Regions from separate parts of the Paenibacillus sp. FSL R5-0517 genome, predicted to be linked through region 2. Evidence: riboswitches for the same ligand, from Rfam matches in the RefSeq annotation. Region 2 holds a riboswitch; each other region holds the start of a gene.
What was found. A riboswitch is a leader RNA that binds a small molecule or an ion and turns the genes downstream of it on or off. The one in region 2 is predicted to bind cyclic di-AMP.
Positions count from the first base shown of each region.

Region 1 (10,339 bases), 3.0 Mb from region 2:
AATATGGACGCCCGTATGCACGTTATAGCGCTCCTTAATCAGCCTGGCTGCCTGGAAAGCCAGATTTTTCTCGTCCAGCGGGATATAACCCGCCTGACTGGAGATAAAAATGGTATCGCGCGGCAGCTCCGACATTTCAAGCCGATCAGCAAGATCGACCATGGTCATGATCATTTCAACTTCATGGAATCCATCGCTTCTTTTATGTAAAACGTCCAGCATCAAATTAATTTTAGCAGGCGCTTTTTCGTAAATTTTCAAGGCGTTCACCCGTCCTCACCTTTTCCCTAAGACAACTTAACATATTATATCAAAATGGGGCTGTCAAGTCATTTCTATTCCGCATCTAAGGGGAAAAAGCGGGGTTGTCCCTGACGGATTTCCCCGCTTTTCAGTCTGCTTTAACCGGATTAAGATTTGCGGGCAGCCTGCTCAGCAAGTTGAATGGCTCTTTTCACCATGTTTCCTGCATCCTTGGCTTTGATTCCACCCCAACCTTCCTGTTGGACCGTATCATAGAAGCCCAGGTCTTTCGCGAGCTCATTCTTCAGATCCTCTGACATGACACTTCTTCTTCTGCGACTCATGAACCATCCTCCTCCTAAGTATCCATCATAATGTGATGAGTTCATTCACGTTTTGGACATATTGCCATCAGACCAAATGAAGTTTCCTGTATTGCTTAAGAAACTGTCCCTTCACCTGTACATATAGTATGCCGCGACCGTTCCTCACTCATTCCTGCGTATGTATGGGTTACCTTAGAAGATAAATGGTTGATTTTGTAGACATAAAAAAGCGATCCACCCGTGAGGTGAATCGCCTGTACAACGATACTTACGTCTCCATATAGGAGCTATGCGTCTGGCTGCCCGGGTCAAAAACCATGACTTCCACCGATTCCGTAAGTATATCCGCATAACTATAAGATACTCGCTTGAAGGTTTCTTGCTCCTCATCAAGCTTAACAATAAAAACAGAAGGGTACGTTTCTTCCAATACACCCGTACGCTCAATGGTCTTACGGCGGCCACCATTAGCCCGCAGCATAATTTTCTGACCAATATGTGCATCGAGATTGCGTTTGATATCCAACAGCGTGTTTTTAGCCATTGTCGACGACCACCTCTTTTCTTGTCCATTATACCGGATTTTACAGTCATTGTCAAATCAAAACTAATTATTATATCAGCATCAAAAAGTTGTTGTCAATGAATTTTTTTGCAAACAAAAAAAGCCCCAAATTGGGACTTTAAATGGCCTGCATCAGACTGCCGACGGGTTCACTTTTAGCGTAGATAAATCATTCAGCCCCGGCAGACCTACCCGGTAGCTCCCCCGTGTCTCGACACCACCCACACCTTGGCTACCACTGATCGTATTGTGCAGAACATCATTCATGTTGACCGTTTCCCGTACCGATGTGAAGGAAGCCTTGGCTGCCACGTAGACCGGGTCAAGTGCATGAATGAGGATTCTGCCTGGAGAACTGGCAAAGTTCGCTCCAGCGCGCAGCAGTGCCTCAAAATGGGACTGACAGGCTCCTGCCACAATAGTGAGTGCATCCAGATGGCGTTCATATTGTCTGGCCACCTGAATGGCCGCCACAAAATTTTGCGAGTTCTTATAACTACCAAGACTATATAAGTCATAGGGCTGACGTGTCTTTAACACCCCATCATGACCCGTAATGACCACGATATCTGGACGTACTTTGGGTAATAAACGGTATAAGGTATCTGCCATTGCCGATTCATGAACGTATTGTCCCTCTGCGGGAACACGAAGTTGCTCATAGAGATCCATACTTTTTTTCAAATAGTTCGGATCACCATCCAGATGAAGCACCTTTCCCGGCATTTCAAAATAAGCCGGCTCCTGCTGAGCAGACCAGTCCTGTACCAGACCTTCACGATTCCGCTCAGCCTGTTCCATACGAATCTGTTGCAGGCGGGAAAGGGTCTGATGTGCTTTAATATGCGCCTGTCTGGTCTTGGCGCTTTGCGGTTCGTAAGGAACCTGTATCAAATCGTCCACTGGGGAATCGGCAAGCAGCCGGAACTCAGTCCCTTTAATGACCGCAGCATCCAACTGAAGGCCTTCCACCCGAAAAGTCACATCGCCGCCGTATGACTTCCGAACGACCAAGTCTCCGATATTCATCAACGTAATCACCTCTACCCCATCGTATGGGCAGAGACCCGGTTTGGTTCATTCGAATTTTATAATGCTGCGCGTACCCCTGCTTCCCACATTACGGTGCTGAGTGTAGCATACTCCTGCAGACTTAACGTCTCTCCGCGTCGGGATGGTTGGATACCTGCCTGCTCCAGCAGAATGTCTGCCTGTTCTCGGTTCTCCTTTGTGAAGAAACGAGCCTTCAGGTTGTTCGAGATTGTTTTTCTCCGCTGGGCAAAAGAAGCCTGTACCACTTCGAAGTAGTGTGCTTCATCGGGAATCTCAACTGGTGGTTGCTCACGCACCTTCAGCTTAATGACAGCTGATTCCACATTAGGTTGGGGAATGAAGACCGTCGGTGGCACAATACACACAAGCTCAGGAATACTGTAGTACTGAACTGCGATGCTCAGACTGCCGTAGTCTTTCGATCCCGGTGCAGCAGCCATGCGTTCAGCCACTTCTTTTTGGATCATGACAACAATGCTGTCCACTGGCAGCTTCTCTTCCAACAGTTTCATCATAATTGGAGTCGTTACATAATAAGGCAGGTTAGCCACAACACTGACTTTGTCCACCGATGCAAAATCGCTTTGGAACAGTTCAGCCAGATCAAGCTTCAGCACATCACCATGATGCACACGTACATTCGGATAAGGCTGCATCACTTCTCCCAGAATGGGAATCAAGCGCTGATCAATCTCTACGGCTGTGACAGGACCCGCTACCCGGGCCAATCGTTCCGTAAGGGCTCCAATACCCGGTCCGATCTCTAAAGCGCCCTTGGACTCGTCCAAATCGGCTGCATTAACAATTTTGTTCAGTATATTTTGATCGATCAAAAAGTTCTGACCTAGACTTTTCTTAAATGAGAATCCGTGTCTTTGAATAATTTCTTTGGTTCGCTTGGGCGTTGCAATTTCTATCGTCTCTTCCATATCCTTCATATGCTCACAATCCTTCACGTTCAATTTGCGCTAATGCTGTAGAGAACTCTTCCCGTGTAATCTGAAATACACCGAGACGTTTGTGGAACTGCTTACCGTTACAATATCCGATACCCAGCAGATTGCCCATCTCCATGCGACGTGCAGCAGCCTGCGGATGCACAATAAGTCCTGCCGCGATCAGGTCCTCCCAATCGATCAGGCTAGGAGCGCCTTCGTATGAAGTATGTACACGTGCCAGAGCATGACGGATTGCCTCCGGTGAGGCATTCTCCACCCCAATATCCCCTTTGCGTGTGGCATCGGCTTCCGGAATGAAAGCATGTTTGCAACCAGGCACCTTATTCGCAATGATTTTACGAATGCGTTCGCCGGCATGATCCGGATCTGTCAGTACAATGACTCCCCGTCTCTCCTGAGCAAGCGCAATCCGGTTCAGAATGCGTTGGTTGATGGCTGATCCACCTGTTTCTATGGTATCGGCTTCCACGGCCCGACGGATGGCTACCGTATCATCACGGCCTTCCACCACAATGACTTCTTTTATCATGTTCCATTTCTTCCTTTCTAACGCAAAAAGAAGAGGAATATCCTCTTCTCTGCCAAACGGCGGGGGAGACTGAATTCAGACCCCTCCGCCGCATATTCCGCATGAATCATTCATGCAACTATTTTATAGCATTCCCATTTCAAAGTAAAACGATTTTAGTTCGCTTCCGGCTTCACCGGACCGATCACGTAGACCGTCTTGCCTTTCTTGCGTCCAAAATTCAGGGCATGCTTCACACTGTCATAATATACGTCAATTTTGTTGCCTTTAATGGCACCGCCTGTATCTTCCGCACGACGGAATCCCAGACCTTCGATATATACCCACCAGCCAATTGGTATGACTTTGGGATCAACCGCAATGGTGCGTCCTTCCGTTACACGAGTACCAGAAGCTGTTTTGGTTCCAATGCCAGGCTCTTCGGAAGAGTAGGCAGTCATGGATACATTCTTAAGTACTTTGGAGTATTTAAAAGAAGTCCCGGATACGGTAATCACTTTGCTGCCCGAGGCAGATGTTTTCTTCGAGTTCGTTGTTGTAGCTTTTTTCGTTGTTGAAGTCTGAGCTGATACGGTCTGAATCTCTGGTTTTTTCACGACCGGTTTTGCTTTGGTGCCGACAGCAATAACTTTATCTACACGATTATTCGCGACAGATTTGCCGACCATTTTTTTGGAGACCAATTCTCCATCCTGAAATACCTTTTCGATGTGCTGTACAATTGTGCCTTCTTTGCCGTTCACAACGACACGGTTATCCCCTTTGTACAAGCTAGGGTCAGCCGTTTTAATTACTTTGTAAGCGATTGGTTGTTCTACATCCACTGTACGCTTTGTTACGCGCACTACACGGATCTTCATATCTGCTTTGATCGCAGTTCCAAGCGCCGGATACACCTTATCATTACTTTCAACTTGAATACCTGATTTTTGAATTGCATCTTCTACCGATGAATCCGTTGTATACAGAGTCTTGGTGTCTCCGTCTGCCGTAATGTTAACTGGAACGGCCCGCTCAATAACGATTCGGTCTCCATCTGTAATCGCCCCGTTCATGGACATGGATACCTTATCGTGAGGGCTGACTGTGATCGACTGCTCCTCCAACATTTCCTGAAGCATTCCTGTACGAGTCTCTACCACCTGAGCTTTGCCATCAATAACCAGTGAAATTTGTTTCCCGGCCTGACCGTAAACGACTAACAAGATCATGATTGTAAGCGCAATTGAGAAAATCGCGATCAATGCCATTTGACGCATGTTCTCATGCTTCCACCGCAACGCGAAAGACTTACTGGATGATCGTGACTCATGGGTCTCTTCTGGTTGGAATGTGCCCACTTCTCCGTCCTCCTTCATAGCCTCGCCGTCTAAAGTAACGCATGATGTCTTTGACGTGACTATACCAAATTTTCTACAGAACACAGATCGAACCAACTGATCGGTTCTGCACCATGAATCAATCTTCGCAACATGATGTCATCCTCCTGAATACCTACCGTATGATGACAACATTTCTTTTATTCAAAAACAAAAAAGCCAAAGAAAGAGTGTAAGAGGAACTCTTTCGTGGCTTCCGAATGATTTTGAATATCGGAAATTCATGCACGAGGTTGCCTCTCTTTTTCCGCTTGCGAGGTTAGCTGTCGGGTTCGGGCGAAAGAGAGCCGCCCTATCTTGGGTCACCCGCTCATGGCGGACGCCCTTGAATTCACCCCGAGACCCAAAGAAGAAATCAAATACGGCTTCGCAGTTCCCTTCGCTGCTTTTGGGTCAGCGAACGTTGCGCATCGGCCAAATTCACCGATGTTTAAGCCCTATTGGTTCCCCCGCTCTCCGTTAACGGAGACTCAGCGAGACTGATTCATGAAAGTAATGTTGTTTCATCGGAAAGTGTCCCTTTGTTCATCCCCCGAACATCTGTCCAATTTTCCGCACAACAATTCACTGAAAAGATGATATCCTGTTTTGATGCATGTTGTAAAGCGTTGATCAAGTACGTTTTTCTGAATATTTGGTTAAAATATTGTAATATTCTTGATTTATTTGGATCAAAGGGCAAATTAACTCCGCTTACCTGCCTTTTTCACCTCATTTGCTCGTTTTTTTAACGAATTCCAAATCGTTCCATGGCATTTTTGGTGGTTATTGCAGCAATTTCCTCCACCGAAATGCCTTTAATTTCCGCAGCTGCCTCTGCAACCAGACGTACATGCGCTGTCTCATTTCGTTTCCCGCGATAAGGGTGAGGTGTCAAATATGGAGCATCGGTTTCAATGAAAAATCGGTCCATCGGAACCTTCGCCAGCACCTCTTTGGGTTGCTTTGCGTTTTTGAAGGTAATCGGTCCTCCGAAGGAGAGATGGAAACCCATATCGAGACAACTTTTCGCTGTTTCCCAGCTGCCTGAGAACGAGTGCATCACACCACCAACCTCACTCGCCTTCTCTTCACGCAAAATTCTTATGATATCCTCATGTGCATCCCGATTATGGATGACAATCGGCATGTTCACTTCACGCGCCAAGGCAATTTGTTGTCGTAATACGCGATGCTGTATTTCCTTCGGTGAAGTATCCCAGTGATAATCCAATCCAATCTCACCGATTGCCACCACTTTTTCATGCTTGCATAAAGATGCAATCCACTCCAAATCCCCCTCCTGCATTGTGATCGCATCTACGGGATGCCAACCTACAGCTGCATAGATAAAGTCATACGTTTCAGCGAGTTTCATTGTGGTTGGAATTGTCTCCCGGTTAAAGCCAATGTTGATCATGCGACCAACTCCTGCATCCACAGCACGCTGAATCATGTCCTCGCGGTCCTCGTCGAATTGTGGTGCATCCAGATGTGTATGTGTGTCGAACAGCATCATGTCTGTATCTCCCTTCATGTCGAAATAACGACTATCTTCTTTTGAAAATTTAATTGGTGAAATTCAAATTTTTTAATGACTCATACAAAAAAACATTTTGGACAATCTGTATATTACATCATTACGTTTGTTTCTTCACAACTACAATATATAGAAGATATAAGGATATTCTGATCTACATATTGCTGATTGTGCTAACTTTGCCTACTTTCATTTACAAAATTATGTCGATCTACATATACTCCCCATTAAAGCAGATTACTGTATCATGAAAAATAGCTCTTTTTGAAAGTCTTTTGATATCTAAATTCTTCATTGGATTATACCCACACGATTACAAGAAATAGGGGCGTATATGTGACGGTAATTCATGAATAATCGCATCCACCTTGTTTTGCGGGTAATACAAATGATGTTTCCCCCGGTGAAGCCCGCTGATGGAACGGACAATGTCAGATACTTCTGACAACTCACGTAAATTGTCCTGTCGATCCAGAAGAAGAATCTGCTTATCCGTGGATTCATCCGGACGAAAAACATCATACGGATTATCGGAAGGAAAATCAATTTCAAGATCATATTCGGGATCAAGACCTGCCTGTACAAAAGCTTCCCGAATCTCTTCTATTATTGTCAAGTCGACCTGTTCAAGCTCTACATACTTATATAACTTGCGATCCATAAAACGTTCGCATAACTCACTCAGAACAGTATCGTCCTCCTTTCGCCACTGTGTAAATGCCGTCTGAATTAATGCTTCATCCAACTGCAAATATTCATCCACGGATAATTCTCCTGCAAATAATTGAGGGAGTGGATCAATCATGAAGCGAAATTGAAAATCATGCTGTATGAGTGTTTTTGCTCGCTTGAATATTTGCCGCAATAGAATTTCAGAACTACGAGTTACCGGATGGAAGTAAATCTGCCAATACATCTGATACCTAGACATGAGGTAATCCTCCACAGCATGCATACCTGACTCCTTGACTACAATCCGTCCATGATAAGGACGCAGCATCCGAAGGATGCGATCAAGGTCAATCGTGCCGTAATTTACACCTGTAAAATAAGCATCCCTGAGCAAATAGTCCATTCGGTCTGCATCAAGCGGGCTGGTCACCAAGTTCACGACAATCGGCTTTTCGTACGTTTTTTGAATGACAGATGCCACTTTCTCAGGAAAATCAGGAGCATACCGTCTTAAGATCGCCCCTACTTCGGTATCACCTGTAATAATGCGACAAGTCCAATCTTCGTGATTCATGTCAAAAGCTTCCTCGATGGAGTGAGAGAATGGACCATGCCCGAGATCATGAAGCAGAGCTGCACACAGAGCTACAATCTTTTCTTCCTTCGGCCAATCTGAATAATGACTTCTTTCAAATTGAGAGATGATCTTGCGTGTAATTTCATAAACACCTAGTGAATGTGAGAACCGGCTATGCTCTGCTCCGTGAAAAGTAAGGTAAGAAGTACCGAGTTGGCGAATCCGGCGTAAACGCTGAAATTCCGGGGTGTTAATTAACTGCCATATAACCGGATCTTGCACGTGGATATAATTATGTACCGGATCTTTGAATACTTTCTCTTCCGTTAGTCGTTGTTCCATGTCGATTCACTCCTTTAATTTCTTTTATATTAACGCTTTGAGCTCCACGATTCACCTAAGATTCGACACGTTATGACGAACTTTGTCGAATAACGTAGTTTTGTCGTTTTCCAAATCGACAAACTTGGCATTGTTGTTTAAATGCGAAAAATGGCTGCCAATCCCTTACCACCAGTAACCTTGTGAAAAACAGCCTTAATTTTAAGCTAATTTTAAGGTTGACTGTTTTGGGAATCGTTGGTATGATGAGTATCATAAAACATAAAATAATGTCGAATAATGACAATGATAGTTAGCTGAGAGGAGCACTGATTATAATGATGAAATCAACAGGTATTGTAAGAAAAGTGGACGAACTGGGACGGGTAGTTATTCCAATCGAATTGCGCCGTACGCTCGGTATTGGTGAAAAAGATGCTCTGGAAATCTATGTTGACGGCGAGCGCATCATGTTGAAAAAATATGAGCCTGCTTGTATCTTCTGTGGTAATGCAGAGAACGTTACTTACTTCAAAGGTAAAATTGTTTGTAACGAATGTATTTCCGAAATCCCTGCACCTGTGACAAAATAAGAAAAACCAGGTATACTGGACTTATCTAAATTGTTATTTCTAACCTTTTTAATATTCCTTAATGGCCTTCCCGGTGTGAACCCCACCGCGGAAGGTATTTTTTTGCCCTGTTATGGGTTCCATTACCCAAAAACTACATGAATGTTGAATATAAGGTTCTTTTCAGGTTATGTTCCCCATAACAGAAGATATTGGGTTAGATTGGCTACTCGATTAACGCATTATATACATCCCGCTTCGTCAGACCACGATCGGTTGCCGTTTTTTTCATCGCATCTTTGCGATTATATCCTTCACCCTCATAATGGCTGACATGATCCGCAAGTGACATCAGCTGCCACCATGCTTCGCGCTCAGCCTTCCGCTCCTCTTCCTTAATACCTTCCACCAGCAAACAGTACTCGCCAAGAGGTGGATGCTCTTCAAGCCAGTCTATGCATTCCTTCACAGTACCCCTTGCGAATTCCTCATGACGCTTGGTTAGTTCACGAGCAAGGACAATGGAGCGATCACCCAGAATTTCTTCGAGGTGGACTAATGTTTTCCGAATACGGTGAGGTGATTCATAAAATAACAAAGTCCCGTTGGATTCGTCAAAAGCCTCCAGCACTTTTCGCATGTCCTTTTTCTCCCGCGGCAAAAAACCGCCGAATGTAAAACGCTCCGTCGGTAATCCGGACACGATCAGAGCAGATAATGCAGCATTGGGTCCAGGGATGGGAATGACCGTTATTCCGGCTTCCAGTGCAAGCTGTACAAGGTCGGATCCCGGGTCCGAAATGGCTGGCAGACCAGCATCACTGACGAGTGCCAAATTTTTTCCTTCTATTATATAGCGTATCAGTTCAGGTCCACTTGCCCCCTTGTTATGCTCATGATAACTAAACAGCATCGAAGGTGTAATTTCAAAATGAGTGAGCAGCTTCCGGGTCTGTCGTGTGTCTTCTGCTGCAATGATGTCACAACTCTGCAATGTCTTGATGGCTCGGAAGGTCATATCCTCCAGATTACCAATGGGTGTTCCAACCAGATACAGCTTGCCTGATCCTTCAAGCTGCTCCGCATAGCTTTTCTGAATATGCAAAGTCATCTCTATAGTCCTCCTTTCGTAGTACGCTCAGCATGTTGCTGGCCATAGTAAATATCCATAATCTCTTCGCAGTATTTCCCCTCTTCATTGTAGACAATGAGTGGAGGAAGCATCCTTACTTCCGGTTTACCATCTTTCATGCCTTCAATTAATACCATGTTGGCTTCCAGATGAGCACGGGGATGTACCATCCGAATTCGTTTCGGCTCCAGCTTATACTCACGCATGAGCGAGATAATCTCTGCAAGTCGCTGTGGACGATGAACCATCGATACTTTGCCGCCATTACGTACAAGTCGACTGCAAGCCTGGATCACTTCTTCCAAGGTACACCCGATCTCATGACGTGCCATTGCCTGATGTGTGTTCATTTTGAGGTCACTGCCATTCAGGGGCATATAAGGGGGGTTTACCGTTATTGCATCGTATACAGCATGTCCCGTTTCTTTCACCAATTCTCGCAAATCACCTTCACGAATCATAATTGATTCGTCCAGTGCATTTAATTGAACG
Region 1 is NZ_CP150235.1:28,143-38,481, reverse strand. Features, by position in the region: gene ispE (4-(cytidine 5'-diphospho)-2-C-methyl-D-erythritol kinase) at 1-261, opposite strand, end outside; gene MKX40_RS00175 (small, acid-soluble spore protein, alpha/beta type) at 411-587, opposite strand; gene MKX40_RS00170 (Veg family protein) at 838-1,113, opposite strand; gene yabG (sporulation peptidase YabG) at 1,267-2,163, opposite strand; gene rsmA (16S rRNA (adenine(1518)-N(6)/adenine(1519)-N(6))-dimethyltransferase RsmA) at 2,223-3,125, opposite strand; gene rnmV (ribonuclease M5) at 3,130-3,675, opposite strand; gene MKX40_RS00150 (ubiquitin-like domain-containing protein) at 3,831-5,015, opposite strand; cyclic di-AMP (ydaO/yuaA leader) riboswitch at 5,287-5,540, opposite strand; gene MKX40_RS00145 (TatD family hydrolase) at 5,782-6,552, opposite strand; gene MKX40_RS00140 (HD domain-containing protein) at 6,887-8,164, opposite strand; gene MKX40_RS00135 (AbrB/MazE/SpoVT family DNA-binding domain-containing protein) at 8,482-8,736, shown strand; gene rsmI (16S rRNA (cytidine(1402)-2'-O)-methyltransferase) at 8,942-9,826, opposite strand; gene MKX40_RS00125 (tRNA1(Val) (adenine(37)-N6)-methyltransferase) at 9,829-10,339, opposite strand, start outside.
Region 1: another riboswitch for cyclic di-AMP. It lies ahead of MKX40_RS00150 (ubiquitin-like domain-containing protein); the one in region 2 lies ahead of MKX40_RS17390 (3D domain-containing protein).

Region 2 (10,339 bases):
AACAATGTAGGTACTTCATCAGGTGCATCAAGCCTGCCATCAATGGGTGTATATAGGGCGTAACGTGTGAGTTCCCGTTCTTCGATATGCAAATATCGAAATGCGGTACCATCCTGCAGCGTGAGCACAACTGCATTTCGAGCGCGATTTTGTACCCGACCAACGACTTCATAAGTGACGAGAGAAACCTCACAGATATCACCAGGTGCAAGCTGAAGCATGGTTTTCTCTGCCTGCGGTGGTTCAGGTTTCGTTAGTATTCCTTTAATTCGTTTCCATACACTCATGAGAATTACTCCTGTTCCTTATCTTATAAACAAGCTGCAATAATCAGTGCGCCCACGATATGTAAAGCGCCAGAGAACAACCCGTATCCTGTCTTACCTTGCTGAATTCCTGTATCCAGATCGAGATTGGCCCATCTGCGAATCATAAAGTGAACGACACTCTCCAGAATCAATAAGATGATAAAGGATACCACGGACACCAACAACGCTTCTCCAAGATGACCAGCCGTAGAAATGGACGTAGCAAGTACATAACCTTGTGCAAATAATTTCATCACCATACGAGTGGTAACCGCCATGTTGCCAGCCTTAACTTCAGCAAAATCCTTATATTTCGTGAACAGTGAATCGACATACATCAAGACAAACAGCAAAACCGAACCAGATACCGTCCAGACCAGCATCGCCAAAATGTTCAAATCCATTTACACAGCCCCCACATCTCAACATGAACCGCATTTAAAAGCGAAGGAGAAACATTCTTCTCCTCCGCTGGTTAACCCTGCTGACAACCAAGGTATTAATTCTTGTTATCGTACTGTTTCATCAATGCTGCGAGTTCATCTTCAACAGCCTGATCTTTACCCAACTTCTCGAACTCTTCATCAAGCGATTTGCCTTTGGAAGACATCTCGTTGCTTGCTTCTGCCTGTGCTTCCATCTGCATCATTTTTTCTTCCATGCGTTTCATACCCGCACTTGCAGTATCGGAGCCAAACCCATTCAACGCTTTGTTAATTTCCGTTTGGGCTTTTGCTGCATTATAGCGCGCTACCAGTGTTTCCCGTTTGTTCTTCATTTGAGTCAGTTGCTTACGCATCTCGTCCAGCTTGCCACGCAGGTTATCTGCTGAAGCCTTGTTTTGATCATAACTGGTTTTGTACTCAGTCATCTTCTCTTCGGCTGCTTTTTTCTCTTCCAAAGCCCTGCGGGCCAGATCCAAGTTTTGAGCACGTGCCGCCGTATGCGCCTGCTCTTCACGTTTTTTCACTAGAGCTTCCTGCTCTTCGAATAGCTGCTTGAATTTCTTCTCAATGGCGATCTGTTGCGCTACTGCTTTCTCCGCATCTTCCAGATCCTCTTGCATGTCACGGATATATTGGTCCGTCATCTTGATTGGGTCTTCTGCCTTGTCAATAATAGCGTTGATGTTAGACATGGTTAGATCACGTAAACGTTTGAAAATGGACATTATGTTATTCCTCCTAGTCGATATTACATCGTATATAAACATACATACGTAACAATCTACAACTCGTTTCAATTTTAGCAAATAAAATTAAAACATGCGATTGCTCTTTATATTAGGAAGATCGTTTATCCTTGCTCAGATGATCCTCCATTAGCCTCTCTGCAGTCTGCACGATTTCATCGATCTGCATCCGTGTAATGGAATCAAAATGGATACCCATAATTACCGTAACGGTCATTTTTAATTGTTGGGCAGCCTTTCGGGCAAGCCGCTCACACAGTTCTTGTTCCTTATGTCCCGGAATATGGACTGTCGTGCCGCTGACCCGCTCATCTTCCACATAGAACGTGGCTACAGCGCCAATATGAGCTTTTCCTCCCGTAACGAGAAAAACCTTATCCTCTCCTGCTTCAATCACCTGTAAACGTATCGATTTCAAATCATATGTACTCATGGCTATTCCACCGCTCCTTTTCTATATGTTATATATGGAGGAATTATGGCTGTCATGAGTTAAATCAGCAATGAAACTTCTCACACTGCGCATATTTTCTCAAGTCCACGGGCATACCATAGAGAACGTCATTTTGGAAAAGGAGGCTGTTATTATGCGCGTACGCCTCATTATGCTGATGGTTATCGTTGTTTTTCTCGGAGGATATCAAGCACCACCAGCTTCATCACGGGATGCTTCAGACCCGCCAAGTGAATCGGTATCCAATACTGATTCCGTGGAAGAAGAACAATTAACATTGGGACAGTTACGTCAGAAATATGCCGATACGTTCAAAACTAATGGTCCTTCAACCAAACAGGTTGCGTTAACATTTGATGATGTGCCCGATCCACGGTTTACTCCGCAGGTGTTGGATCTGTTGAAAAAGTATAAAGTCAGAGCTACGTTTTTCATCGTTGGTAGTCGTGCTGAGAAGCACCCCGATTTGGTAAAAAGGATTGTTAAGGAAGGGCACATCGTTGGCAATCACAGCTACAATCATCCGGAGTTCAGTAAGCTGTCGATGAATGCCTTCCGCAAACAAATTTTACATACCGGGGATATCATTCGCCATTTGGCGGGATATACGCCCAAGATGATTCGACCTCCGTATGGAGACATTAATGAAGAACAGCTGCAATGGGCTGCCAGACAACATTATAGTATTGTGAACTGGAACGTTGACTCTCTGGACTGGAAAGGTCTTTCCAAGGAAAAGGTGAAAGATAACATCCTGTCTGCTGTAAAACCTGGCTCCATCGTTCTACAACATGCAGGAGGCGGTGTTGGATCGAATCTGAATGGCACGATTGAGGCTTTGCCTGAAATTATTGAGGAACTGCGTAACCGGGGATATGAACTGGTCACCTTGGACGAAATGCTGGGATTACCGAAGGCGAAAGAATAGAATAACCGTGTTAGGTAATCATGGAAATATTAAAAGGGTGCTGTTCAATCGCAAGTTAGCGACTGGCAGACACCCTGTTTGAATTCAGTTTAAATGAAATTTACGCTCTACTTCAGAATGTACAACTCGATATCCTGAAAACCAAATGTGCTTACCGACTGTTTGCTACCAGGGATAAAGATATCAATCCGGTGACCCTTGATTGCACCGCCCACATCACGTGCTGTAGCCACAAAAGCCTGTTTTGGCAATCCTGGATGGCTGTGACCCGTTACCAGTACTTTGGTTCCAAGAGGAATGACACTAGGATCTACTGCAATCGTACCCAGTTCAAGGTCATTTCCGAAATAATCGACCGCACCCCATCCTCCATTTTCAGACGGATCTGCAGAGTATGCTGTTGCTTTCACGTTCACAGTTTTACTATAATCAAATGTTTTACCCCACGCTTGAACCACTTTGTTATCTGTGTTAACGTCCAAGCTTGCTGTCGTAACCGTTTTGGCTTGGGTCTTGCTCTCCGTCGCCGCGGCAGCTACATTGTTTGCCTTACCGGGAATAGTAATTTTCAAACCACCATAAATGTTGTAAGGCGAAATGTCATTGTTTGCTTTAACTAACGTGTTCATTGATACTCCGTATTGTTTCGATAAGGTGTAGAAGGTATCCCCCTCTTTGGCCACATGAACTGAATCGGCGTGAGCCGGAACGGCTTGAATGAGCATTGCTGTTGTCATTAATGCTACTGCTGTTTTGGCTATACGTTTCTTGTTAATCATGGTCTTCCTCCCTCATTGTGCCTGCGAAGTTAGTTGTCGGATTCGGATGAGGAGCCCACCCTATAGGTCCATCATTACATTTGAAACGATATGTACCCCTAATTCACCCCAAGCAGTGTGCTGTAGATCTTCCCCCTGCACTATCTGCATCGTTACATCCCCCGCACTCCCTGTCCGGAAGTTTCGGCAGAGTTCAATATATCACAATTTTGTAACCTGAACTTGTAGTAATTCTTACCAAATGGATTCAACATGTATAAGCACGTGTAAGAATATTGAATAATCTAAAAGTGTTTGGGCCAGATATCCGCTATATATTTGGTAACAGAATAGTTACTTTTCGAATCCCATATGTAATTATTTTCAACAAAAAAATAGCGTTACCGACTCGAAGTCAGTAACGCTATTTAATCGATTCATTTAGAGTACTTTCGCAAGGAAGTCACGTGTACGTGAATTTTTCGGTGCTCCAAACACCTCATCAGGTGTTCCCTCTTCCACAATAACCCCGCCATCCATGAACAGGATACGGTCTCCCACTTCACGTGCAAACCCCATCTCATGCGTTACGATGACCATGGTCATCCCGCCTTCTGCAAGACGTTTCATGACATCCAGAACTTCGCCGACCATCTCGGGGTCCAGTGCCGATGTAGGCTCGTCAAACAGCATGACATGCGGCTGCATGGCCAGTGCTCTAGCAATGGCGATCCGCTGCTTCTGTCCACCGGACAGCTGATTCGGGAATACATCTTTTTTATCGTACAAGCCCACGGTGTTAAGCAGATCAGCAGCAATTTTTTCCGCTTCCAGCGTGGATTGTTTCTTTACTTTGATCGGAGCGATTGTGATGTTTTGTTCTACCGTTTTGTGTGGGAACAGGTTGAAATGTTGAAACACCATACCCATTTTCTCACGAGTTGCGTTAATGTTGTGCTTCGGATCGGTGATTGACACGCCTTCAAAATCAATCTCTCCCGAGGTAGGTTGTTCCAGCAGGTTCAGACAACGTAAGAATGTACTTTTCCCTGAACCGGAAGGACCGATGACCACGACAACCTCACCTTTGCCAATCGTCACGTTAATGCCCTTAAGCACATCGTTATTTCCATAAGATTTGTGTAATTGTCTAACGTCTATCACTTGCACTCAACTTCCTTTCCAGTCGTCCCAGCAGCTTGGACAAAATGAACGTCATTACAAAGTAGATGGCTGCTGCAATCAAAAATGGACTCAAGCCTTGGTACGTAATGTTTTTGACCACACTTGCCTGATACATAATGTCCACCATACCGATAACGGAGATAATGGAGGATTCTTTGATGATGGTTATAAATTCATTACCGATGGCCGGTAATACAGCTTTGAAGGCTTGCGGTAAAATAATATAACGCATTGCTGCCCCTCTACCCATTCCCAGGGAACGAGCTGCTTCCAACTGACCCCGATCCACACCTTGAATACCTGCACGGAAAATCTCTGCCAGATAAGCACCACTATTAATTGAAAGTGTAATGATACCTGCCTGAAGTGCAGTGAAGTTAATGCCAAAGCTTAGGGAAAAACCATAGTAAATGATCATTAATTGTACCAGCATTGGTGTACCACGGATCACTTCAACGTAAGCAGTACCGATCCACCGCAAAATTGCAGCGTCATGCAAACGGAACAAACAGATGATCAATCCAATAATTACCCCGAAGATAACCCCAAGTGCAGACAACAGAAGTGTGTAGCCTATACCTGTAGCATAGAAACTTTTGTACTGCCAGAATACTTGGAAAATATTTTGTGATTTGTTTGCTTTGTCCGCCATCAAGAGGCTGGCGTCCGTCACCATCTGATTGATTTTATCTTCGCTTTTCAATCGCTCCAGTGTTCCATTTACGGCTGCTAGCAGCTCGGTATTGCCTTTACGAATCCCGATTGCCGCTTCTGCTTGCTCTTCGTCCGGAACAGCAGCAGCAAGTCCAATGATATCGTCCAGATAACCTGCAGCCACGGTATCTTCTACGATTGCCGCGTCAATACGTTTGGTTTGCAGTTGAAGCACGATATCCGAGATTTTATCAAGCGCAGTAAGCTTCGCTCCTGGAATACTCTGTCCGATCGTTTCCTGAATGGAGCCTTTCTGAACGCCAATCTTCGCATTTTCAAGTTCGGTCATGGTTGGATATTTGTCTTTATCCACATTGCGAACCATAATCACTTGTTTTGATTTATAGTAGGTGTCGGAAAAATCGATACTTTTCTTCCGCTCATCCGTCGGCGTCATACCTGAAATCACCAGATCAACACGCCCGCTCTGCAATGAAGGCAGAAGACCGTCGAAGCCCATATCCTCAATTACAAGCTCAGCGCCAAGATCTTTGGCAATCTCTTTGGCGATCTCAATATCAAAACCAACGATTTCATCTTTACCATTAATCACTTTATGGAATTCATATGGTGCAAAATCGGCACTTGTACCGAGCACCAGCTTTTTACTGCTTGAATTATCTGTAGTTCCACTTGCCAATGCCACAGGAACGGCAGTCGTCAGCAGAATAACAAAGGTCAACAGCATCATGGTGTAACGACTTATCAATTTCAACCTTTTTCTCCCCTTACAGTACATTGTATGCTTCTCATGTTGATGACTGAGTCATTATAAAGTACAATGCATGATTATGCAATGCATTTTGAAATTACAAATCTTGACTTGTTTCTGAAAAAATAAAGCAAACATGATATAATCAATGAATTATTTTCATTACGCATAAGGAGTTTACCAATGACATCTAAAAAATCACAAATTCTTACGGTTATTGATCAATATGCTTCCCGTTTTAAAGCCATTTCATCATATATCGGTGCGAATCCCGAACTGGGAAATGAAGAGTATCTCGCTTCTGCCCGTTTGAAAGAAGAACTTCTCTATCATGGTTTCACTGTAGAGGCTCCTATTCTTGGACTGGAGACAGCCTTTATCGGAACGTATTCCGCCGCCAAACCCGGCCCTACCATTGCATTATTGTGCGAATATGACGCGCTGCCGGAGATCGGTCACGCTTGTGGTCACCATCTGATCTGCATGATGAGTCTTGGAGCTGCTGTTGGGCTTAAGGCCATTCTGGATGAAGTAGGTGGAACAATTAAAGTGTTTGGCACACCTGCTGAAGAGACTCGTGGTGCCAAAGTTCCGATGGCGGAAGCAGGCTTGTTCGATGACTGCGATGTTGCCCTTATGGCGCATCCATACTATGCCTACGAAAAGTCAGGCAGCTCGCTGGCGATTGATGCTGTTCAATTTGAATTTCATGGTCGATCTTCACATGCTGCCGCAAGTCCGCATGAAGGCATTAATGCTCTGGATGCCGTCATTCAAACGTTCAACGGAATCAATGCATTCCGGCAACAAGTGAAAAGTACCGTTCGGATTCACGGTGTGATCAATAACGGAGGTCAGGCAGCAAACATCATTCCTGACTACGCTTCTGCACAATTTTATGTGCGTGCTGCAACCCGTAAAGAACTGAATATCCTCACTGAACGTGTGATTCAGATCGCTGAAGGTTCTGCGCTGCAGACAGGTTGCAAGCTCGTGACATCCAACTATGAAACGTCCTATGACGAGATGGTCACCAATGAGGCATTCTCAGCGGCATTTAGTCAAAATCTGATGGAACTCGGTATCCCGCAAGAAGAGATTGTGAGTGGTAACGATCATGGCTCCATGGACATCGGTAACGTTTCCCTGAAATGTCCCGCAATCCACCCCTACATCCGTGTAGTGGATGAAGTTCATACCCTGCACTCCATTGCCTTCCGTGATCTTGCACTTCAGGACCGCGCGCTGGATGGCATGATTCTGGGAGCAAAAGCACTTGCTACAACAGCCTACGACGTACTCAGTCAGCCAGAACTGCTTCAAACCATCCGAACGGAATTCGAGCAAGCTATTCGCTAAGAATCTAATCAACATGTGATATAGGCACCCTAAACAGACTTGAATTCCAAGCTGTTTCAGGGTGCCTTTTTCTTAATTAGCTGTACGTATATTCAGCAAGAAGCTGGAGATGCTGTGAAAGAAACCTTTGAAAACGATGAAAATAATTCATTTTATTACAGTAAATGTGGTTCATTTGCTGGCTAACTTGGTTATTTATTGATATAAGTACGTGTTCAAAAAGACCGGTTTTCATAACTTATCCTATATTGAGGAGGTGCTGTCATGCTGCTCGAAGCCATGTATCATGTTCCTCGTGACAAGTGGGCTTATGCCTATAATTCGTCTACCATACATCTGCGTGTACGAACCAAACGAAATGATGTGCAATACGTGACTGCACTGACCGGAGATAAGTACAATTGGAACGGAACGTATAAGGAAATACAACTGGAGAAGGCTGCTGCGGATAGCATGTTTGATTATTGGGAGGCTGCCGTCAAGCCACAATTCAAACGTCTCACCTATATATTTCGAATAACCGCCGGTTCGGAAGATGTTTTTCTTGCCGATAACGGAATTCATTATGAGCTCCCCTATCCAACCGGAGGATATTATGAGTTCTCGTATATACATGAAATCGATGTGTTTAAGGTACCTGAATGGGCCAAAGAAGCCGTCTTTTATCAGATCATGACTGAACGGTTTGCTAATGGTGATCCCAAGCTGAATCCTCCAGAAACGCATGAATGGGGTGGCAAACCGGAGTTGGACAATTTTTTTGGTGGAGATCTGCCAGGTGTGCTGGATCATTTGCATGACTTGACCGAACTTGGCGTGAACGCCATTTACTTTACCCCGCTATTCCAAGCCAATTCCTATCACAAATACGACACAATAGACTATAAAAAAGTCGACCCTCATTTTGGTGACAATGCCCTGCTCAAACAATTGACAGAAGAATGCCATCGTCTGGGTATCCGAGTGATGCTTGACGCTGTGTTTAACCATTGCAGTGAAGACTTCCCTCCTTTTCAAGACGTTCTCCAGAATGGAAAAAACTCAAAGTATGCCGGCTGGTTCCACATCAATGAATATCCGATTCAGATCAAAGACGGTATCCCTACCTACGATACATTTGGTTTCTATGGCAACATGCCCAAGTTCAATACAGCCAACCCAGAGGTTAAAGCATATCTACTTGATGTAGCAGAGTACTGGATTAAGGAAATCAAGCTAGATGGCTGGCGTCTGGATGTAGCCAATGAAGTGGACAACCATTTCTGGCGTGATTTTCGCAAGGTTGTTAAGGCGGCGAATCCGGAAGCCTATATTGTTGGTGAAGTATGGAGCGACTCCTTAACCTGGCTTATGGGTGATCAATTCGATTCCGTCATGAATTACCCATTTGCCGACAAAGTGCTTCAGTTCTTCTGTGGTTCAATGGATGGTTATAACTTTGCCAATGAGATGGGTTCACTGATTATGCGCTATCCACAACAAACCAACGAAGTCATCTTCAATATGCTGTGCAGCCATGATACCCCACGACTGCTGACCCGGTTAGGAGAAGACAAACGCCGTTTAAAGTTGTCGGTTGTATTTCTTTTCACCTATATCGGTACACCCTGTATTTTCTACGGCGATGAGGTGGGAATTAGTGGTGATGCTGATCCAGATTGTCGAAAATGTATGGAATGGGCCCCCGCCAAGCAAGACAGAGAACTGTATGATTTCTATCGTCTGATGATTGATTTACGTAAAAGCAATGAAGCCCTGCGTAAAGGACGCTTCCGTTTCCTTAAGGCGGATCACCATGATCCCTGTATTGTGTACGAGCGTGTGGATGACAACCTTCACTTTACCGTATGGATGAATAATACACCTCAAGATCGAACGCTTTCTCATCCCATGGAAACGAAAGACTGGAAGGATGCATTAACCGAAGAGCCTGTATTTCCAACCGATGGAATGATGAATATTAAACTTGACCCGTATGGGTACCGCATTTTGTATAGACAGCTTGATCAGACAAACATCCAACACTATTGAAGTTTATATTCAGACATATAAAAAAAGAGAAAACACTTCCACTGTCTCAGATGCTGACTTTCATTCTGAACTTAGGAAGTGTTTTTGTTTATTAGTTTAAAAAAAGCCGCAGCATGATATGCTGCGACTCATTCAGGATTACATCAGTTTACAGGCTCATGTGTGATCCGGCGATATATGTCCATATATTCTTCAGCTGAGACGTTCCAGCTGTATTCCCCGCTCATTGCATTTTTCACAATCTTCTTCCAATGTTCTGGCTGTTTGTAGATTTCCTCGGCACGTCGAATGGTATTCATCATGTCATGTGCATTAAAGCTAGTGAATGAGAATCCATTCCCTTCTCCAGTATACTCATTGTATGCCTGCACAGTATCATTCAGCCCCCCCGTTTCCCTTACCAGAGGCACACTCCCATACCGCAGAGCCAGTAACTGACTAATACCACATGGTTCGAACCTCGATGGCATCAGGAAGATATCACTCCCTGCATAGAAGCGGCGGGATAACCCATCGTTAAACGTGATCTGGGCAGACATTTTGAGCGGATAACGATTAGCGGCTTCACGGAACCAGTGTTCATACGTTGGCTCTCCTGTTCCCAGTACAGCGAATTGAATGTCATCATAGTACAACAATTCATCCAGGATACGGCAGACCAGATCAAGCCCCTTTGAGTCCACGAGCCTTGTCACCAT
Region 2 is NZ_CP150235.1:3,953,553-3,963,891, forward strand. Features, by position in the region: gene MKX40_RS17365 (DUF4178 domain-containing protein) at 1-287, opposite strand, end outside; gene MKX40_RS17370 (DUF350 domain-containing protein) at 311-712, opposite strand; gene MKX40_RS17375 (PspA/IM30 family protein) at 808-1,479, opposite strand; gene MKX40_RS17380 (hypothetical protein) at 1,592-1,933, opposite strand; gene MKX40_RS17385 (polysaccharide deacetylase family protein) at 2,088-2,882, shown strand; gene MKX40_RS17390 (3D domain-containing protein) at 2,990-3,661, opposite strand; cyclic di-AMP (ydaO/yuaA leader) riboswitch at 3,664-3,860, opposite strand; gene MKX40_RS17395 (amino acid ABC transporter ATP-binding protein) at 4,082-4,804, opposite strand; gene MKX40_RS17400 (ABC transporter substrate-binding protein/permease) at 4,791-6,254, opposite strand; gene MKX40_RS17405 (M20 family metallopeptidase) at 6,435-7,610, shown strand; gene MKX40_RS17410 (alpha-glycosidase) at 7,875-9,641, shown strand; gene glgA (glycogen synthase GlgA) at 9,785-10,339, opposite strand, start outside.

Region 3 (10,339 bases), 3.1 Mb from region 2:
CTCGTTACTGGATAGTCAGGCGCACCTGCATGGTGTAGAATTTGTACTGCGTGCCTCATCCGATTCGGCTATGGTACACTGTGAAGAGAACCAGTTGAAGCAGGTATTCATCAATTTGCTGAAAAACGGTATGGAGGCCATGCCAAATGGAGGAAACATCCACATTAAGCTCAAGCATGACGAGCAGTCGAAGCGCGTCAGAATTGAGATCAGGGATGAAGGCATTGGTATCCCGGAAGAGATGATGCCTAAGCTTGGGGAGCCTTTCTTTACGAATAAGGAGTCCGGGACGGGGCTTGGTCTGATGGTCAGTCAGCGAATTATTCAATCACATAAGGGCATGATGGATATTAAAAGCGTCATGAACAAGGGAACAACGGTTATTATTGAACTGCCTGCATCCGAGCAACAACCAGAGGTTATTCAGGCAGATCAGGTAACGGATGAACCAATTACAGATGAAGAGAAATAGATGAGGTGAGATTACCTTTTGCGTATTAATAAATTTATTAGTGAAACAGGTTATTGCTCCCGGCGTGAAGCCGACAAGTTGGTGGATCGTGGGCTGGTAACCATTAATGGAGTTAAGGCTGAACTGGGCAGTCAGGCAGAAGAAGGCGACGATGTACGCATCAATGGCAAGCCGATCAATGAAAAGAGAAAACATGTATATATTGCGCTGAATAAACCGATTGGAATCACAAGTACTACTGAGCAGCATATTCAGGGGAACATTGTTGATTTTGTCGGACACGATGAACGTATCTTTCCAATTGGACGTCTGGATAAAGACTCGGAAGGTTTGATTCTGATGACCAATGACGGAGATATCGTTAACCGGATTCTTAGAGCAGAAGGACGCCATGAGAAAGAGTATATCGTCACTGTTGATCGAACGGTCACGCCGAGTTTCCTTAGAGGTATGAGCACCGGAGTTAAGATTTTGGGTGAAATGACACTGCCTTGTACCGTGACCCGGATGACGGATCGGGTATTCCGTATTATCCTGACCGAAGGAAAGAACCGTCAAATTCGGCGGATGTGTAGTGCCTTTGGCTACGAGGTTCGTAAGCTGAAGCGGATTCGGATCATGAACATCCATCTTGGAGAAATGGCAACCGGTTCTTGGAGAGAGCTCACTGCTGCTGAAAAAGCGGAGCTGGGCGGTCTGCTGGACTATTCACTGGAATAGTCGATTCGACTTTCTTCGACCCAATAAGAGCAATAATTATTGAAGAAAATATAAAAGCAAAAGACCGCTCCCTATCGTTAGATGGAGAACGGTCTTTTTGGTCATTGGCGGCCTAGTGGCCTTTAATTTCCTCCGCCAACGGCTTTTACATTGGTATTGTTACTTTGATACTTCCGAATGATAGAAACCTCTACACGGCGATTCTGTGCCCGTCCGGCATTGGTGTCATTACTGGCAACCGGGTGATACTCTCCATAACCACTTGGTGTGAATTTGGAAGGGTCCAATTGTGTGTTCAGCAACAGGATTTTCAGGAAGTTAAGCGCACGGTCTGCACTCAGATCCCAGTTATCCTTATATTGGTTGTTCGAAATGGGAATATTATCGGTATGACCGGATACAACCACTTCGTATTCAGGAAATTCTTGCAGCATGCTTGAAATGGCTTTGGCCAGGGATCGTGATTCAGGCTTCACATCTGCTCGGCCTGAGGAGAACAGGGCGTTATCACTGATGGTGATTTTCAATTCAGACTGATTCAGCTTGGTGTTCAGCTGGTCCGAAAGGCCGTTCTTCGAGATATACTGGTCAAGCCGTTTCTTGAGCTTCTCCAGATCTTCCTGCTCTTTTTGAGCCATTTGTGCATCCGTAATCTGAGCTGGTGTTTTTTTAGTGATTTCTGTAGGTTCCTGTTTGTTCTTACCCAAGTCAACACCTGGCGTATCCGGATTCATGGACGTATGATCCAGAATACCAGAGCCTCCATTCAATGCACTACTTAGTGCGGAAGCCATCTGCTCGAACTTGGCCGCATCGAGTGAACTCATGGAGAACAACGTGATAAACAGGGCAAGCAACAAGGTCATCAAGTCAGAATAGGGAAGCAACCAGCTCTCGTCTATATGTTCTTCATGTGGTTCGTGCTTTTTAGCCTTTTTCACCTGATGATCCCTCCTTCTCTTCCAGTTGTTTGCGTTCGGAAGGTGTCAGGAATACAGATAACTTTTGATTGATGGCAATGGTGGATACACCAGATTGTATGGATAACAACCCTTCAACCATCATCAGCTTGATCTCCATTTCTTGCTTGGACATCCGCTTCAGTTTGTTAGACATCGGGTGCCATAACACGTAACCACTAAATATACCAAGGAGTGTTGCGATAAATGCTGCCGCAATCGCATGGGAGAGTTTCTCCATGTCACTAAGATCGGCAAGTGCTGCGATGAGACCTACAACGGCCCCGAGAACCCCGAGCGTTGGCGCGTACATCCCCGCCTGGGCGAAGATCAAGGCACCGCCGCGGTGGCGCTCCTCTGTAGCATGAATATCTTCCATCAGTACATCACTTACAAATTCCTGATCGTTGCCGTCGATAATCATACGCATACCGCCACGAAGGAACTGATCGTCAATCTCTTCTACTTTTGATTCCAGTGCAAGCAAACCTTCACGACGGGTAGTGGAAGCCCAATCCATAAACGTGCCGATCAGAGACACTCGATCAATAAGTACTTGATTTTTGAAAATAATCGCGAAAAGCTTAGGAATTTTCTTAACTTCTGACATAGGAAATGCAATAAAAATGGTTCCTGCCGTACCAACAAAGATAATAACGTAGGCTGCCGGATTGTTAACCAGGTTGATTAAGGGCGCACCCTTCAGGAACATACCGAGTACAAGGGAGACCAGCCCAAAAACTAGTCCAATAATCGTTGAAATGTTCATCATACACCTCATCCATGAGATAAAATTGAATCCTTTCAAGCGGCTGTATTCGGGCTTCCGGACGAATTTTTGGCCGCAATCCGTTCAATGTTAGGCATTCCTTGCGGTTGCTAAAACAGTTCAAACGGTCATATATAGTATTTATCGACCAGAAGGCCTTTTTTTTTAAGGGCTATTTTCAGGTATAATAAGATCAAATCCGCTCCTTAGGGGCCGAATAGGAGTGAAAAGCCAATGGGCGTAAAGCATGGACGGGATTATGAAGGAATTTTGACAGATCTGACAACGGCAATTGGACGCATACCGGATCGGTATGTTTTCTTTGAAATGGACGCGGAAGAGTGGGAGAGACTCGCTGCACCTGAGCAACTTGAAGTGGATGAGGCGTTGGCGGAAGATTTGTTCTATGCACTGGGCGAAGAGTCTGTGATTCCGGTTGGAAGTGGCGTGGTCATCCATGATAAGGAACAGCACCGCATTCATATTCTGATCGGGGAAGAAGAGTTAACATTTGTACCTTTAATCTAGTGTATATACATGCATTTTAAGGTGTATGAATGGAACTGGAATTTTCCACAAAGCCTTATGGTTAGTGGTTCTACGCCATATAAGTTGATTGGATTTTGAAGCTTGTCCGTGGTAAGATGTTACTCGTGAAATGGGCTGATCGCATGGCGATGAGCCTGGCCTTTGAGGTTGCTGACGATAGCACCGAAGGTGTTGGTGGTTATACGGACGCACGTCTGTAATGTACCATCCTATGGGGAGGAAGATAACGCATGGTTTTTTCGCAAGAGGAAGTCGAAGCTCATCTGGGAAGGCTGGAAGGCTGGGAACTGGAAGAGGGACGGTGGATTGTACGCAAATTTGTGTTCTCCAACTACATGAAAGGGATTGCATTTGTGGATGAGGTCGCTGCGATCTCGGAAGCGTTCAATCATCATCCTTTTATTACGATTGACTATACAACGGTTACGCTGCGTCTCACGTCATGGGATGCGGGCGGTATTACATCTGTAGATATTAAGGAAGCAGGGCAGTACAACGAAGCTTATGACAAAATGAGGTCGGAATAACGAAGTTGGTTATTATCGCGCGGCCGGAAGTGAGTGAACCCATACATGTCAGACTATAATCAGGAACAACCTCTTATTGCTGTCGTAGGCAGTCTCAATATGGATCTCGTGGTGAAGACAGATACGATTCCGGAAGAGGGAGAGACAGTGAGCGGTGAGGAACTCCACTATCTCGCTGGCGGCAAAGGTGCAAATCAAGCTGTCGCTGCTGCGCGTCTGGGTGGACAGACCACAATGATTGGTGCGGTGGGATCGGATAGTTTTGGCGAACGTCTGCTGCACAGTCTGACGGAAAGTGGTGCAGATGTCTCGCAGGTTCGCAGATTGGAAGACACGGTTACAGGGACAGCTTCCATCTGGCTCTCTCGAGGAGACAATCGGATTATCGTTATTCCTGGTGCGAACGGGCAAGTAGTGCCTGAGATGCTGGAAGAAGCGGATACGGTAAAAAGCCTGACTGCAGCCGCAGCGGTGCTGCTACAGCTGGAGATCCCGCTGCCAGCGGTTACCCGCGCCGCCCAACTGGCGGCTGAAGGCAGCGCACTGGTGGTGCTCAACCCGGCTCCCGCGGTGCCGGGTCTGCCCCAGGAGCTCCTGCGGTGCGTCGACGTTGTCACGCCGAACCGCAGTGAGCTTGCCGTGCTGACCGGCCGGGATCATCTCCGGCCGGAAGACCTGGATGCGGCGGTCGCAGAGCTCGCCGCATCCCTCGGGGCGGCTGTCGTCACGACGCTTGGCCCCGAGGGGGCTGTGTACGCGGCGGCGCCTGGTGGCCGCGTACAGGCAGGGCGTGCCGGCGCATGCCGTGCGCCCGGCTACGCCGTAAGCGCCGTCGATACGACCGGCGCTGGCGATTGCTTCAACGGCGCGTTGGCGGTAGCCCTCGCGCGCGGTGAGACGTTGGACGCGGCCGTAGGCTTCGCCATGGGTGCGGCCGCGTTATCCGTGACGAAGCTCGGCGCCCAGTCCGGGATGCCGTCCGCACGTGAAGTGGAGGCCTTTCTGGCCGAGCATGCGGCAGATGCCTAATCAATAGCATAACAAAGAGGCTCTTATTCTCCCAAAAGGGGATTAAGGGCCTCTTTGTTATGCGCGTGCAGAGATTATTTCTTCTCTGACAGCCACATGGCGATATTAGCAATCTCTTCATCCTGCAGTTTGCCCTTGAAGGAAGGCATGCCGCCACCTTTACCTTTGACAATCGTAGTGTAGATCTTCTCCAGATCATCCTGGCTGCCGATGTTTGCTAGAGCAGGTCCTACACCACCCTGAAGCTGATCCCCGTGACAGGAGATACAATTGGCTTTGACCAGTGCTTCAGCCTGTCCGGCATCCAATGTGACTTCCGGCATGGTTGGCTTGGCTTCTTCAGCCACTTCTTCTTTCCCTGGAAGCGTAAACATTAAAACAATAGCTAAAGCGCATGCTGCAAAAAATACTCCGCTCATGATCCATTTGTGCATCCCTTATGTCCCCTCCAGAATGAAAGATCATCTAACCTGAAACTATCCATATCATTATAACGGAACCTGTACTGACATCATAGCATTTTGTGGGAAATTTTTGAACTAATCACATAACAAGGCGCAAATTTGGTTGTTTTGCAATGGATTTTAATCACGAGGCCCTTCATAAACCATACAGTGAAAGGGCTTCAAGCCGCTTGGGGTCTGTCGTTCGTATGTATCCTGGGTGACAAATCCACTCTTTAGATAGACTTGAATGGCACGAGCATTCCAAGTGAGCACTTCCAGATCAATCTCATTCGTGGGATTTCGGCGAATAGCTTCCTGTACAATGGCCGTGACAAAGGCTGTCCCTTGACCCTGTCCGCAAAGCTCTGGATGCATCCCGAGGCCAATCCGGGTTACCCCTTGAAGTGGGAAGTATTGAGCAAATCCACATATACGATCATTCTGATCCAGGACGATCGCATATTGCTCCTGCCGCAGTTGTGCATCTCCGAATTCCACTTCCAGCGCTTTCATCTGCTCCCAGGGGAGCCAGCTATAGATATTGTAAGGCGGATCATACTGCCAACTGCAGATGAGCTCCGCATGTTCTTCTTGCATCGGTACAACATGAAACGTCACAGGGGCTTCCTTCATACGTCTGCATGCTCCTTTCCTTGACACAGAACTCTTAGTTCACTCTACAAAAGAGATATTGATTTGGCAAGTTTCCCTTTACCAGAAAAATATGAAACAAAAGTTCCGGTAATTCCGTTTATATTATAACAGGGTGGGTAAAAACATCATAAGGGCACGGACGAACGAGGACAAAATGAGCCTGTTGATGTTGCAGGATAGCCCCGAGCGTAACTTGCAATATGAATCAGGATGGAAGCACAAAAAAACCGCCGGATACATTCCTGCGGAGAATGTACCGGGCGGTTCTGTTATGCTTCTTGCTTCGTTACAGTATGGTTCATGGTTACAGTATCATGTTGCTCAGCTTGTCCCTAGTCAAGGGCCAGTGATTCATACGCGTCCGTGCTCATAATCCGTTTAGCGCCAACATAACGATTGGCCCAATAGCTTTCACTCAATGCACTGATCGTAACGCCTTTGGAAGAAGAAGAGTGTGCGAACTTTCCATCCCCTACAAAGATTCCTACATGGGATACGCCTTTACCTGTAGTATTAAAGAATACCAGATCGCCAGCTCTCATTTCCATGCGGGATACGGAATCGCCCATGTCGAATTGGGAACTGGATTGGCGTGCCAAATCAATACCCAATTTGTCGAATACATACCGTGTAAATCCGGAGCAGTCAAAGCCGTTAAGCGTTGTTCCCCCACTTTTGTATGTAGTTCCCATTGCTGAATCAATTACTTTATCCATTTTTGAATCTGCGAATGCGCTACCTGCACCAAGCGATAATGCGAATGTGATGCTAAGTACAGCTGCGGTTAATTTCTTCTTGAACAAGAGATATTCCCCTTCCAACGCCTGCGAGGTTAGCTTAAGGATTCGGTTGAAGGTCCCCTATGATCCCTCTGTAGCAAGATCAATTCACCCATAACTGGTTCCCCCGCTTCCCAGGTGCCAGGAATTTGGCTATGCTAGTTATGCACCTGCGAAATCAAGAAATGACGATTTAATTTTAAGTAGTTACAAATATGAATGTAAAGATTACAAAGTTGTTACTAAAAACTCACTGCGATTATTGTAACAGAGGAGTACGTCTTTGGCAACGTTTAGCAACAAAATTAGCAAAAAAAACCTCGACCTTTGACGGGGAAAGGTTGAGGTTTGCCTATTTATAAGTACATAGCAAGCCATGAGTTTAACATGTGATGGTAACAATTTTTAAACTAAATGCTCTCACCTTTGGATACTTTGGACTGCCACAATCGGAAATGGCTGCATATTTTCCACAGACTCAATAGACATCTGGCAAGTGGATACGTCTGCTGTAGTATAAGTCCGGTAAGTCCCGTTAATAACCATGAGGCTGAAGTGAATGCCCCAAAGACGAGTAAGTGGACTCCGCCCAGCAGGAGAGCAATGCCGATAACGGCGATGAGATGACGCAGTGCAATCCAGAGTGCTTTGAGGGTGCCGTGAGCCCCGCCTTCTCCTTCTGGTGCCGACACACCGAACTGCATGTAGAGCATGACATGGTGGATGACCCATCCATATACAATCCAGGCAGCAACATAAGGTATACCAGGCAAAAGTAATTGAAGGGAATGAAATCCGTCCATGAGGATCGAGTAGAGCTTCGGTATGAGCCAGTAGGCGGGCAGAAGTATCAATAATGTACGTATGGTGTGCAGCAGCAGCATCGGTTTCCACAGTTTTTTGATTCCACGGACGAATGGGATGCGCTCTTCTGTAGAATTAAAGTGCTGAAGTGAGTAGAGCAGTCCTGCCTGAATAAGGGGGCTGATCAACATGCGAACCAGCAGCATGCCCCCCAGAATCCATAGATAACGATGAACCTCCGGATGGGTAGATAGGTTAAGTTGGCTTTCCATTTTGAACAAAAGTGTACTCAGTTCCCCGGCATCAGAATCTGGATAGCGCAGGAGGAGTGGGATGACTGCCGATTGTACCATTCGATAGAAGAAATATCCCCAAATGAGTTGATAAAGAAATAAGAGTGCCGCAATGAACATATGCTGACGGACGAGAAACCAGCCTTCACGTATTTTCGCTTTCACCGTATCCACCTCACCATGACAGACCTCCGAATATGGCTTCTATTAGTTTGGTTACACTCATGCTCCAGCGGGACTTCGTCTGCTCATCCAGTCCGGATTTTAGGAAATTGTTCATATGGCGGTTCTCCAGCACGATCGTGTACAGGGGATCGGTCATGGCCCAAGCTACGGGGGATGTGTGCGTTAATTTATAGGTAATTCGATCTTCTATGCCATCCCATTGCTTGGTGAGGGTATGTCCGTCTTCAAAAGCAATGCGAACAGGAACGGCGTTGTAATCACTGCCTTTTTTGACAATCGTCACGGATGACTCGTACCATGTTTGACCGTCTTTCTGTACAGGCGTAACACGAATCTTCTCTACAGCAAAGTCAGCCATTCCATTACCGTAGACGTATTGGTCAAAATAATCAGACCAGGACGTGCGGGTCACTTGTTCCACAACGTTCTGAAAATCTGCCGAAGTGGGATGTTTGAAGCGGTACTTCTTCACATAGGTAGAGAGAATGCGTTCCATCTTTTTTGTGCCGACTTGATGTTCAATACCAAGCAATACAAGCTTGCCACGTGTGTAGACATTGGCTGCATACTCATTCTGTGAATCGAACTTCCAGGATTCTTGTGTTAAGGATGAAGGAGACGTAATCAGGCCCGATTGTACCGGCAGATTCGGAATCAATCCGTATTCCTGCTCCATCAATTTGTCTTCTGCATAAGAGGTGAACCCCTCATCCAGCCAGGCTTCCTCGAATTCGTTGCTGGCAACCATGCCGTAGAAGTACTGGTGTCCGATCTCGTGGACTACGGTACGTTCCAGGTCATAACCTGGAGTAGTGTCATCGGCTCCAAAGGCCGTTACCAGCGTAGGGTATTCCATACCTCCAGCACCGTTCCCCGCTTTGGGTGGAACAACGATGGATAAGGTAGCATAAGGATACGGGCCAAACCATTTGCTATAATTGGATAGAGCGGCCTTCGCGGCGTAGAAATAACGTTCCTTCAGATCCTGATGAGCAGGATCTAAATATAATTTGATTCGTACACCAGGCACATTGGGTGCAGAGAAGGGTTCCTCGGCGTAGACAAAATTCGGTGAAGCTGCCCAGGCGAAATCATGCACATCATCGGCATAGAATTGATAGACTTTTTCTCCGTTCTTCACCACGGCTTGTTGTGTCGGAAATCCGGTAGCGGCAACTTTGTATGTTTCAGGCACCCGAATACGCACACTATATATACCGAAGTCGGCGTAAAACTCTGAATTGCCATGGTATTGGTGCAGATTCCAGCCTTCCGTTGTCCGTCCGCGCCTGCCCACAGGTTCATAGGCACTTAATTTAGGAAACCATTGACCTGCCATGACAAAATCATCAGCAGTTCCCATCCGGGCAAAAATCTTTGGCAGATTCACTTGGAATCGGGTGTGGAGTGTAATGCTTTCTCCGCCTTTGACGGGTTTGGGTAAGCGTACTTTAATGAGGGTGGTGTCCTTGATATTTCCGTCATCTGGTTGCACATACTGCATCCGGTGCAGCAGAGAGAGCCCGTCCTCCGTTTTCATTTCGGTAATATTCATGGAGCCATAACCGTTGGTAGGCATGACATCACCCCGAAGCTTTCCACCGGATTCCTTCATAAAGGTGGTGTCAGCAGAAGAGAAGGCGTTGGGATACATATGAAAGTAAAGCTCGTTGACGGTTTTTTTACCTGGATGTGTCCAGGTAATCGTCTGAGTCCCTTCCAGTACGTTCCCTTCGACCAGTTTTACATCCATGTGATATTCCACAACACGGTTGCTGTACACTTCGGCAGTAGGGGTCTGTACACTTTCTGGAGGTGCTGGGGTTGGGGCTTTTGCCTTAGGCTTGCCCGATTCCGGGGCAAGTGTTGGCAATCCGGAATGAGTTGAGTGAGTATAACCCAGAGTGATCCATATCCCTCCGGCCAGCACACACAGGGCCAGGGATGCGGTGAGCCAGCTCTTGGCGCGTCGTGGAATCATCGATAAATACCTCCCGTTGACAAGCATCTACAGCATGTATATGTTTGCAATGGGCCGATTATTAGTTAAAATATTTGTATCAACCCTTGGAGGCTATAAACATGGACCAAAACGAGCAAAACGGCAAAAAGCAGATTGCCTTGAATATCGTTAGTGCAAAGAGCAAGCATA
Region 3 is NZ_CP150235.1:103,100-113,438, forward strand. Features, by position in the region: gene MKX40_RS00480 (ATP-binding protein) at 1-472, shown strand, start outside; gene MKX40_RS00485 (pseudouridine synthase) at 491-1,192, shown strand; gene motB (flagellar motor protein MotB) at 1,315-2,133, opposite strand; gene motA (flagellar motor stator protein MotA) at 2,120-2,920, opposite strand; gene MKX40_RS00500 (hypothetical protein) at 3,155-3,448, shown strand; gene MKX40_RS00505 (hypothetical protein) at 3,544-3,669, shown strand; gene MKX40_RS00510 (4a-hydroxytetrahydrobiopterin dehydratase) at 3,700-3,996, shown strand; gene rbsK (ribokinase) at 4,042-5,025, shown strand; gene MKX40_RS00520 (cytochrome c) at 5,100-5,459, opposite strand; gene MKX40_RS00525 (GNAT family protein) at 5,610-6,104, opposite strand; gene MKX40_RS00530 (C40 family peptidase) at 6,458-6,892, opposite strand; cyclic di-AMP (ydaO/yuaA leader) riboswitch at 6,932-7,069, opposite strand; gene MKX40_RS00535 (hypothetical protein) at 7,315-8,166, opposite strand; gene MKX40_RS00540 (M1 family metallopeptidase) at 8,177-10,168, opposite strand; gene MKX40_RS00545 (YwhD family protein) at 10,270-10,339, shown strand, end outside.
Region 3: another riboswitch for cyclic di-AMP. It lies ahead of MKX40_RS00530 (C40 family peptidase); the one in region 2 lies ahead of MKX40_RS17390 (3D domain-containing protein).